Regions from separate parts of the Pseudomonas deceptionensis genome, predicted to be linked through region 2. Evidence: predicted binding sites of a transcription regulator. Region 2 holds the regulator's gene; the other holds the start of a gene.

Region 1 (4,924 bases), 3.6 Mb from region 2:
CATCAGCGGTGATTGCAGCGATGTGATCTACGAAACGGCCGACCTCTGGTTCCACAGCATGATCATGCTGGCCCAGCTGGGGCAGCATCCTCAGGCCGTACTGGATGAACTGGAGCGTCGTATCGGCACCTCCGGCCACGTAGAAAAAGCCTCGCGGCCGTCCGCCTAAATCACTTTGCAAGGAACACATCATGGGCATTTTTGACTGGAAACACTGGATCGTCATTCTGGTAGTCGTAGTCCTCGTCTTCGGCACCAAAAAACTTAAAAACCTGGGCACTGATGTCGGCGAATCGATCAAGGGCTTTCGCAAAGCCATGAACGATGACGAAAAGCCTGCCGAGCCTGTGGTTCCGCCTGCGCAGCCAACTGCCGCGCCGCAGCCACACACCACTTCGACCCTGAACGAGCCGCACACCATTGACGTGCAGGCGCAGAAAGTCGAAGAGCCGACCCGCAAAGACGTGTGAGCCAAAACTAATGTTCGGTATCAGCTTCAGTGAACTGCTGCTCGTTGGCCTGGTGGCCCTGCTGGTGCTCGGCCCCGAGCGCCTGCCGGGTGCCGCGCGCACGGCGGGCCTGTGGATCGGGCGCCTGAAACGCAGTTTCAATGCGATCAAACAGGAAGTTGAACGTGAAATCGGCGCCGACGAAATTCGTCGGCAGCTGCACAACGAACACATTCTGTCGATGGAAGAGGAAGCCAAGAAGATTCTGGCTCCGCTGCAGGACGCCGTGAAGCCATTAACGCCGACCGAGCCTCCCGTCAGCACAGCGCCTGTCGAGCCAGCGAGCCCCGCGCCCGTGAGCCTGAGCAAAACCGCGTCCGACCCTGCGCCTCAACCGGCAGCGCCACACGACCCTACCCTGCCACCGCGAGCCCCTTAAGCGCATGAGCGATAAGCCTGAACACGACCAGCCAATGCCGCTGGTTTCGCACCTGACCGAGCTGCGCACCCGCCTGCTGCGCTGCATCGCGGCGATTTTCATCATCTTTGCCGGGTTGTTCGCCTTCACGCAGCAGATCTACACCCTGGTCTCCACGCCGTTGCGTGAATACCTGCCGGTGGGCGCGACGATGATCGCAACCGACGTGGCCTCGCCGTTCCTCACGCCGCTCAAGCTGACCATGATGGTTTCGCTGTTTATTGCGATCCCGGTGATCCTGCACCAGATCTGGGGCTTTATCGCACCCGGCCTGTACAAGCACGAAAAGCGCATCGCCGTGCCATTGCTGGTCTCCAGCATCTTCCTGTTTTATGCCGGCATGGCGTTCGCCTACTTCCTGGTGTTCCCGCTGGTGTTCAAGTTCTTCGCCGCCGCCACCCCCGAAGGCGTAGCGATGATGACCGACATCAGCAGCTACCTTGATTTCGTCATGACCCTGTTTTTTGCCTTTGGCGTGGCCTTTGAAATCCCGGTGGCCGTGGTGCTGCTGGTATGGATCGGCATCGTCGACGTCAAATACCTGCGCAAGATCCGCCCGTACGTGATCATCGGCTGCTTCGTGGTTGGCATGATCCTGACCCCGCCGGACATCTTCTCGCAAACCTTGCTGGCGATCCCGATGTGGATGCTGTTTGAAATCGGCATCCTGTTTGGCAGCCTGATCAGCAAAAACAAGCGCGGTGAAGACCCGGACGAACAACCGGCAGACAACGACGCCCAACCGCCAGCGCCACAAGCGTGAACCTGCTGCTCCTCGAAGAGGCTGATTTCATTGCCGCCGACCGTGTGATCCTGCGCGATCGGCGCCTGACTCACATGCAGGAAGTTCACCGTGCCGCTGTCGGCGACAGCCTGCGCGTCGGCCGGATTGGCGGATTGATGGGCAGCGCCGAGCTGGTGCGCCTTGAGGCTAAGGAAGCCGAACTGGTTATCCACAGCCTTGACCAGCCGCCCCCGGCCAAACTGCCCCTGACCCTGTTGCTGGCCCTGCCGCGCCCGAAAATGCTGCGTCGGGTGCTGCAAACCGTGGCCTCGATGGGCGTGCCCAAGGTCATCCTGGTCAACAGTTACCGGGTTGAAAAAAGCTTCTGGCAGACCCCGTTTCTGGAGCCCGAAGCCATTCGTGAGCAACTGATTCTTGGCCTTGAGCAATCACGTGACAGCGTCTTGCCCGAGATCATTATCGAAAAGCGCTTCAAGCCCTTTGTAGAAGACCGACTGCCGGCACTGGTCGAAGGCACGCTGGGTCTGGTTGGCCATCCGGGTGATTACCCGGCCTGCCCGCGCGGGCTGGACGAGGCGGTCACCCTGGCCATCGGCCCGGAAGGTGGCTGGATCCCTTACGAAATCGACTTGCTGGCCAAGACAGGTCTGCAACCGGTGCAACTGGGTGCGCGCATCCTGCGGGTCGAAACCGCCGTTACCGCTCTGCTCGCACGCCTGTTCTAGCCCTCCAGAATCAGTGGCCGCTGCAGCAGCGGCTACTGACATTTGACCTCGGTCACACATTCAACCTCTGCCCTTCAGTTATCTCCCTGCGCGCCGATGCCCTTACAACCCAGAAAGACTGTCACGAGTCTCGGTCAGTAAAGGAGTATCACCATGTACCGTCAGTTGGCCCAACTGCTCGGCAACATAAGCGTCAAACGTAAACTCAGCCTGGGCTTCGGCCTGGTACTCGTGTTGACCTTATTGATCACCGCCACCGGCTGGAATGGCCTGGTGTCCGTGATCGACCGGGGTGACAAGCTGGCCAACATCTCGAAAATCATCGGGCTGACCAAAGACCTGCGCATTGCCCGCCTGGAATATGAGCGCCAGCCCGGGGAAAACACCCTTGCCGACGTCACCCACCAGTTGACCGAACTGGACAACGCGCTGGAGCTCTCACATGCACAGCTGGTAGCTCCCGAAGACCTGACCCTGGTCGAGCAGCAACTCAACGCCGTGACTGAGTACAAGCGCGCCTTCGCTGACCTCATTCAGGGCTCCCGGCCCGGTGACCAGGCCGTTGAGCGCATGCACCAGCAGGGCAATGTCCTGATCGAGCAGAGCCAAAAGCTTTCGGCGCTGCAAACAGCCAAACGCAACACCGAAAGCCAGCAAGCCACCAACCTGCTGATCGGTTGTGCGCTGCTGGCGCTGGTACTGGGCTTCATTGCCGCCTGGGTCATTACCCGCCAGATTGTGATCCCGCTGCAGCGCACGCTGAAAACCGTTGAGCAGATCGCATCCGGCGACCTGACCCATGACCACCCGACCAACCGCCGCGACGAACTGGGCCAGCTACAGCAAGCCATTCAACGGATGACCACCGGTCTGCGCGAGTTGATTAGCGGCATCAGCGACGGCGTGACACAAATCGCCAGCGCGGCCGAAGAGCTCTCGGCGGTGACCGAGCAGACCAGCGCCGGGGTCAACAACCAGAAGGTCGAAACCGATCAGGTCGCCACCGCCATGCATGAAATGGCTGCGACGGTTCAGGAAGTGGCTCGCAATGCCGAAGAGGCCAGCGAAGCTGCAGTCGCTGCCGACCAGCAGGCCCGCGAAGGCGACAAAGTGGTCGCCGAAGCCATCTCCCAGATAGAGAAGTTGGCGATCGAAGTTGGTCACTCCACCGAGGCCATGGGCCATCTCAAGCGTGAAAGCGACAAGATTGGCAGCGTGCTGGACGTGATCAAGTCCGTCGCCCAGCAAACCAACCTGCTGGCCCTCAACGCGGCCATCGAGGCTGCGCGGGCCGGTGAAGCCGGTCGCGGGTTTGCGGTGGTCGCGGACGAGGTGCGCAGCCTGGCGCAGCGCACGCAAAAATCCACCGAGGAGATCGAAGAGCTGATTGCGGGCCTGCAAAGTGGCACCCAGCAAGTGTCGAGCAGCATGGACAGCAGCCGCGCCCTGACCGACAACAGCGTTGAGCTGACCCGTCGCGCAGGCGAGTCTCTGGGCAATATCACCCGCACGGTGTCGACGATTCAGGGCATGAACCAGCAGATCGCGGCCGCGGCCGAGCAGCAAAGTGCTGTGGCCGATGAGATCAACCGCAGTGTGTTGAATGTGCGTGATGTGTCCGAGCAAACCGCCGCGGCCAGCGAAGAGACTGCCGCGTCCAGCATTGAGCTGGCGCGTCTGGGTACGCATCTTCAAGCATTGGTTGGGCGGTTCAAGGTTTAAAGAGTCAAAAGCCCCTCACCCCCAACCCTCTCCCAAAGGGAGAGGGAGCTGGCGGGTGGTGTTCTTGAGATCGCATGCGGTCAGCCCCCTCTCCCTCCGGGAGAGGGTTAGGGCGCTTTTAAAGCACCTGCCGCAAAAACGCCTGGGCGCGCAGGTCTTTGGGCGAGTTGAAGAAGTCTTGCGGGTTGGAGTCTTCCAGCAACTTGCCATGGTCAAAGAACAACACGCGGTTCGCCACTTCGCGGGCAAAGCCCATTTCGTGGGTCACACAGACCATGGTCATGCCTTCGCGGGCCAGGGTCTTCATGACGTCCAGTACTTCGCCGACCATCTCCGGGTCCAGCGCCGAGGTGGGTTCGTCAAACAACATCACCTTGGGTTCCATCGCCAGCGCACGGGCAATCGCCACGCGCTGTTGCTGACCGCCCGAGAGGCGTGACGGGAACTCATTGGCCTTCTGCCCGATACCGACCTTCTCCAGCAGCGCACGGGCCTTGGCTTCGCGCTCGGCCTTGCCACGCTTGCGCACGACCTTCTGCGCCAGGCACAGGTTTTCGAGCACGGTCATGTGCGGGAACAGGTTGAAATGCTGGAACACCATGCCGACTTCACGCCGATAGGCATTGACGTCGGTTTTGGGGTTGGCCAGGTCCAGACCGTCAATGCTGACAGAGCCGGAGTCGAAGTCTTCCAGGCCATTGAGGCAGCGCAGAAAGGTCGACTTGCCCGAGCCCGACGGGCCGATCACCACCAGTACTTCGCCCTGGGCGACGGTGGTGCTGACGTTGTCTACCGCGCGAACAAT
Region 2 (4,924 bases):
CAGGCCGAGCTGAGCCTGCGCGGGGAAGGCGAGGCGGGTGATAACCGTCAGTTGTTTGCCGGTTTGCCGCTGACCGCTGCCGAGCCGTTGATCGAGCCGACGCTGGAAGAACCACCGCGCCCTGCGCCGGTGGTCGCGCCGTCGATTGATCAGCGCGCTTTTGACAATATGCGCTCTGAACTCAATGGCCTGCGCGAGTTGCTTGAAGTTCAACTAGGCTCGCTGGCCTGGAGTCAGTTGCAGGATGCCAAGCCGGCGCAGGCCAATCTGTGGCGCCGCTTGCAGCGTATTGGTCTGTCCGGCCCGCTGTCGCGCGATTTGCTGGCGCAAGTGGCGGGTATTGAAGAGCCGCGCCAGGCCTGGCGGATGTTGCTGGCGCACCTGGCGCGGATGATTGCCACGCCTGAGCTGGAGCCGCTGGAAGAGGGTGGCGTGATCGCGATGGTCGGGCCTGCGGGGATGGGTAAAACCACCACGCTGGCCAAGCTGGCGGCGCGTTATGTGCTCAAGTACGGTGCGCAGAATATCGCGTTGGTGAGCATGGACAGCTTTCGCATTGGTGCCCAGGAGCAACTCAAAACCCTGGGCCGGATTCTCAATGTGCCGGTGACCCACGTGGCCCCGGGCCAGTCGTTGGGCCAGACCCTCGAACCGCTGGTGCGCAAGCGTGTGGTGCTGGTGGATACCGCCGGCCTGCAAGCCAGCGACCCGGCGTTGCGCCTGCAGCTTGAAAGCCTGGCCGGGCGCGGGATCAAGGCGCGCAATTATCTGGTATTGGCCACCACCAGTCAGAAACAGGTTCTGACGGCGGCCTACCTCAGTTACAAGCGTTGCGGGCTGGCCGGTTGCATCCTGACCAAGCTGGATGAAACGGCGAGCCTGGGGGAGGTATTGAGCCTGGCGATCAGTAACGCGTTGCCGGTGGCTTACCTGACGGACGGCCCGCGTATCCCGGACGATCTCCACCTGCCGCGGCGCCACCAGTTGGTGAGCCGTGCAGTGAGTGTGCAAATGCAGGAAGAACCCAGCGAAGAAGCCATGGCCGATATGTTCGCTGATATCTATCACAGCCCTCCCAAGCGGGTTGGCTGAGGTAGTCACGATTACGTTGCAATGTACCTACATCAGATGGTCTGAAGATTTTGTTCCGGTGGGGAACGCGCAGCCAACGTATGTAGCCGCGTCTAAGTAAGACAAGGTAAAGAAAGATCATGGGCAGCATGCATCCCGTACAGGTGATCGCAGTGACCGGCGGCAAGGGTGGCGTCGGTAAAACTAACGTTTCAGTCAACTTGTCTATCGCATTGGCCGAGTTGGGCAGGCGCGTCTTGTTGATGGACGCGGATCTCGGGTTGGCGAATGTAGACGTCCTGCTGGGCCTGACCCCGAAATTCACCCTGGCCGATGTGGTCGAGGGGCGTTGCGAGCTGCGCGACGTATTGCTCCAGGGCCCAGGCGGGATTCGTATCGTGCCGGCGGCCTCGGGCACCCAGAGCATGGTGCACCTGAGCCCGGCGCAACATGCCGGCTTGATTCAGGCGTTCAGCGACCTGGGCGATAACCTGGACGTGCTGGTGATCGACACCGCCGCCGGGATCGGCGAGTCAGTGGTCAGCTTTGTGCGCGCCGCCCAGGAAGTGCTGCTGGTGGTGTGCGACGAACCGACCTCGATCACCGATGCCTACGCGCTGATCAAGCTGCTGAACCGCGATTACGGGATGAACCGTTTTCGCGTGCTCGCCAACATGGCCCAAAGCCCGCAGGAAGGTCGCAACTTGTTCGCCAAGCTGACCAAGGTCACCGACCGTTTTCTGGACGTGGCCCTGCAGTACGTGGGCGCCGTCCCCTACGACGAATGCGTACGCAAGGCTGTACAGAAGCAGCGCGCCGTCTATGAAGCGTTCCCGCGCTCCAAATGCTCGCTGGCCTTCAAGGCCATCGCCCAGAAGGTGGACACCTGGCCACTGCCTGCAAACCCCCGGGGGCACCTGGAGTTCTTTGTCGAGCGTCTGGTGCAGCAAGCAGGGGGGCGCTTTTAATGACAGCCAGTGGCTATCGCATGTACAGCAAGGCATCGCGTGACAGCCAGTACGAGCTGATCGAGCGTTATGCCCCCTTGGTCAAACGCATTGCGTATCACCTGCTGGCGCGTTTGCCGGCCAGTGTGCAGGTGGATGACTTGATCCAGGCCGGGATGATCGGCCTGCTCGAAGTGTCGGGCAAATACGACGCGAGTAAGGGGGCGAGTTTCGAGACCTATGCCGGCATTCGTATCCGTGGCGCGATGCTTGATGAGGTGCGTAAGGGCGACTGGGCTCCGCGTTCGGTTCACCGCAATACACGCATGGTCAGCGATGCAATTCGGGTAATTGAAGCAAAAACCGGTAGTGACGCTAAAGATCACGAAGTTGCGGCCGAACTCCAGTTAAGCCTTGATGATTATTACGCCATTTTGAATGACACCCTGGGCAGCCGCCTGTTCAGTTTTGACGATCTGTTGCAGGACGGCGAACACGAAGGGCTGCATGAGGATGGCGCAAGTGCTCACCCGGAGCCTTCGCGGGACCTGGAAGACGAACGCTTCCAGGCCGCCCTGGCCGATGCGATTGCGCACCTGCCCGAGCGTGAGCGGCTGGTGTTGGCGCTGTACTACGACGAGGAGCTGAACCTCAAGGAAATCGGTGAAGTGCTGGGGGTCAGTGAATCCCGGGTCAGCCAGCTGCACAGCCAGTGCGCCGCACGATTGCGCGCACGCCTGAGTCAGTGGCGAGCGCACTAACCACCTTCTGTAGCCGCCGGCGCCGGCTGCGATAAGGGCCGCATAACCTTCGTTGCCTGTTCAAAGGCGGGGTTTCTGCGCAACCCGTCGCAGCCTTCGGCAGCGGCTACAGGGTTCGCGGTTTTGAATATTTACCGAACTTGATTGAATGGCGTGCTCAGGTGCTGGGCGCGTTTAAGACTGCTTGGAGGTCGAATTGGACAAGAACATGAAAATCCTCATCGTTGATGATTTTTCAACGATGCGGCGGATCATTAAAAACCTGTTGCGTGACCTTGGTTTCACCAACACGGTCGAGGCGGATGACGGCACTACGGCGCTGCCGATCCTCAATCTGGGGCATATCGACTTTTTGGTGACTGACTGGAACATGCCGGGCATGACCGGTATCGAGCTGTTGCGTCACGTGCGTGCAGACGAAAAACTCAAGCATTTGCCGGTACTGATGGTGACGGCTGAAGCCAAGCGCGAGCAGATTATCGAAGCGGCCCAGGCCGGTGTTAACGGTTATGTGGTCAAGCCGTTCACCGCTATTGCACTCAAAGACAAAATCGAAAAGATCTTTGATCGCATCGGTTGATCGGTTGCCTTGGGGGCGCTATGGAGCATCAAGAAGCTACGCAGGGCGATTTTGAATCGACCCTGAAAAAACATGCTCACGAATTGGTCGAAAGCCTTGAAAGAGGCCAGTTTGGCGATGCAGTGCAGCTGATTCACGAACTCAACCAGACCCGTGATCGCGGGTTGTACCGCGAAGTCGGCAAGCTGACCCGTGAACTGCACAGTGCGATTGTCAATTTCCATATTGACCCGAGCATGCCGCAAGCAGAAGAAGTGTCGCAGATCACGGATGCCACCGAACGTTTGGCCTATGTTGTGAAGCTGACGGAAGCCGCCGCCAACCGCACCATGGACCTGGTGGAGCACAGCACGCCGCTGGTCAACGGAATGGCTCAGGAAGCCAAAGCCCTGAGCACGGACTGGGGGCGCTTCATGCGTCGTGAAGTCGGTGCCGAGGAATTTCGCGAGCTGGCGCGTCGAGTCGACAGTTTTTTGACGCGTAGCGAAACGCAGAACAACACCGTGTCTGCAAACCTCACTGACATCTTGCTGGCCCAGGATTACCAGGACCTCACCGGTCAGGTGATCAAGCGGGTAACGCAATTGGTGACCGAAGTCGAAAGCAATCTGCTCAAGTTGGTGTTGATGGCCAGCCAGGTGGATCGCTTTGCAGGGATCGAACACGACCGTGATGCGATGCGTGCCGAAAATAAATCGCAAAAAAGCCAGACCAAGGGTGAAGGTCCGCAGATTCATGCCGATACACGTAATGACGTCGTATCCGGTCAGGATGATGTAGACGATTTGCTGTCCAGTTTAGGTTTTTAGGACTTCATGGACGTGCGGGCGCTGTTGCCTGGCGTCGAAGCCCTATTTCAAGGAGCACGTACATGAGCTTCGGCGCCGATGAAGAAATCCTTCAGGATTTCCTGGTTGAAGCCGGCGAGATTCTAGAGCTGCTGTCCGAACAGCTGGTCGAGCTGGAAAGCCGACCGGATGATGCGGATCTGCTCAATGCAATTTTTCGCGGTTTTCACACTGTAAAAGGGGGCGCCGGCTTCCTGCAGCTCCATGAGTTGGTGGAGTGCTGTCACATCGCCGAAAACGTCTTCGACATCCTGCGCAAGGGTGAACGCGGCGTCGACGCGGAGCTGATGGATGTGGTGCTTGAGGCCCTCGATGCGGTCAACGGCATGTTCAGCGAAGTGCGCGAGCGCTGCCCGATCACGGCGGCAACGCCTGAGCTGCTGGCGGCGCTGGCACGCCTGGCGGAGCCTGCCTCTGCCCAAGTGGCCGTTGCGCCTGTGCCAGTGGCAGCAGCCCCGGTAACCGATATCACCGACAGCGAGTTCGAACAGTTGCTCGACTCGCTCGATGCGGTCAAGGCGGCTGCGGCCGAGCCTGATCCGGTGACACCGGGGGAGGTTACGGCCAGCGACGAAATCAGCGATGCCGAGTTTGAGTTGCTGCTCGACCAGTTGCACGGCAAGGGCCAGTTTTCGGCGGATGCTGCGGTGGTTGCCGCCACGCCCGAAAAGGAGCCCGCTGTACCGGCCGAGGTCAGTAACGACATCACCGACGACG

The links. Region 2 encodes FliA, which starts transcription of late flagellar genes. Its sites were predicted from a motif close to CTAAAGTTTNNNNNNNNNNNGCCGNTAA; they were not measured.
Region 1: BLW11_RS02625 (methyl-accepting chemotaxis protein) is a predicted target of FliA. The motif match lies at 2,470-2,497, and genes of this name have one in related genera.

What each region holds. Positions count from the first base shown of each region.
Region 1 is NZ_FNUD01000002.1:618,544-623,467, forward strand. It holds gene BLW11_RS02600 (phosphoribosyl-ATP diphosphatase) at 1-169, shown strand, start outside; gene BLW11_RS02605 (twin-arginine translocase TatA/TatE family subunit) at 192-470, shown strand; gene tatB (Sec-independent protein translocase protein TatB) at 481-888, shown strand; gene tatC (twin-arginine translocase subunit TatC) at 893-1,690, shown strand; gene BLW11_RS02620 (16S rRNA (uracil(1498)-N(3))-methyltransferase) at 1,687-2,397, shown strand; gene BLW11_RS02625 (methyl-accepting chemotaxis protein) at 2,551-4,119, shown strand; gene BLW11_RS02630 (amino acid ABC transporter ATP-binding protein) at 4,238-4,924, opposite strand, start outside.
Region 2 is NZ_FNUD01000002.1:4,250,950-4,255,873, reverse strand. It holds gene flhF (flagellar biosynthesis GTPase FlhF) at 1-1,092, shown strand, start outside; gene fleN (flagellar synthesis regulator FleN) at 1,212-2,039, shown strand; gene fliA (RNA polymerase sigma factor FliA) at 2,039-2,779, shown strand; gene BLW11_RS19655 (chemotaxis response regulator CheY) at 2,988-3,359, shown strand; gene BLW11_RS19650 (protein phosphatase CheZ) at 3,380-4,168, shown strand; gene BLW11_RS19645 (chemotaxis protein CheA) at 4,231-4,924, shown strand, end outside.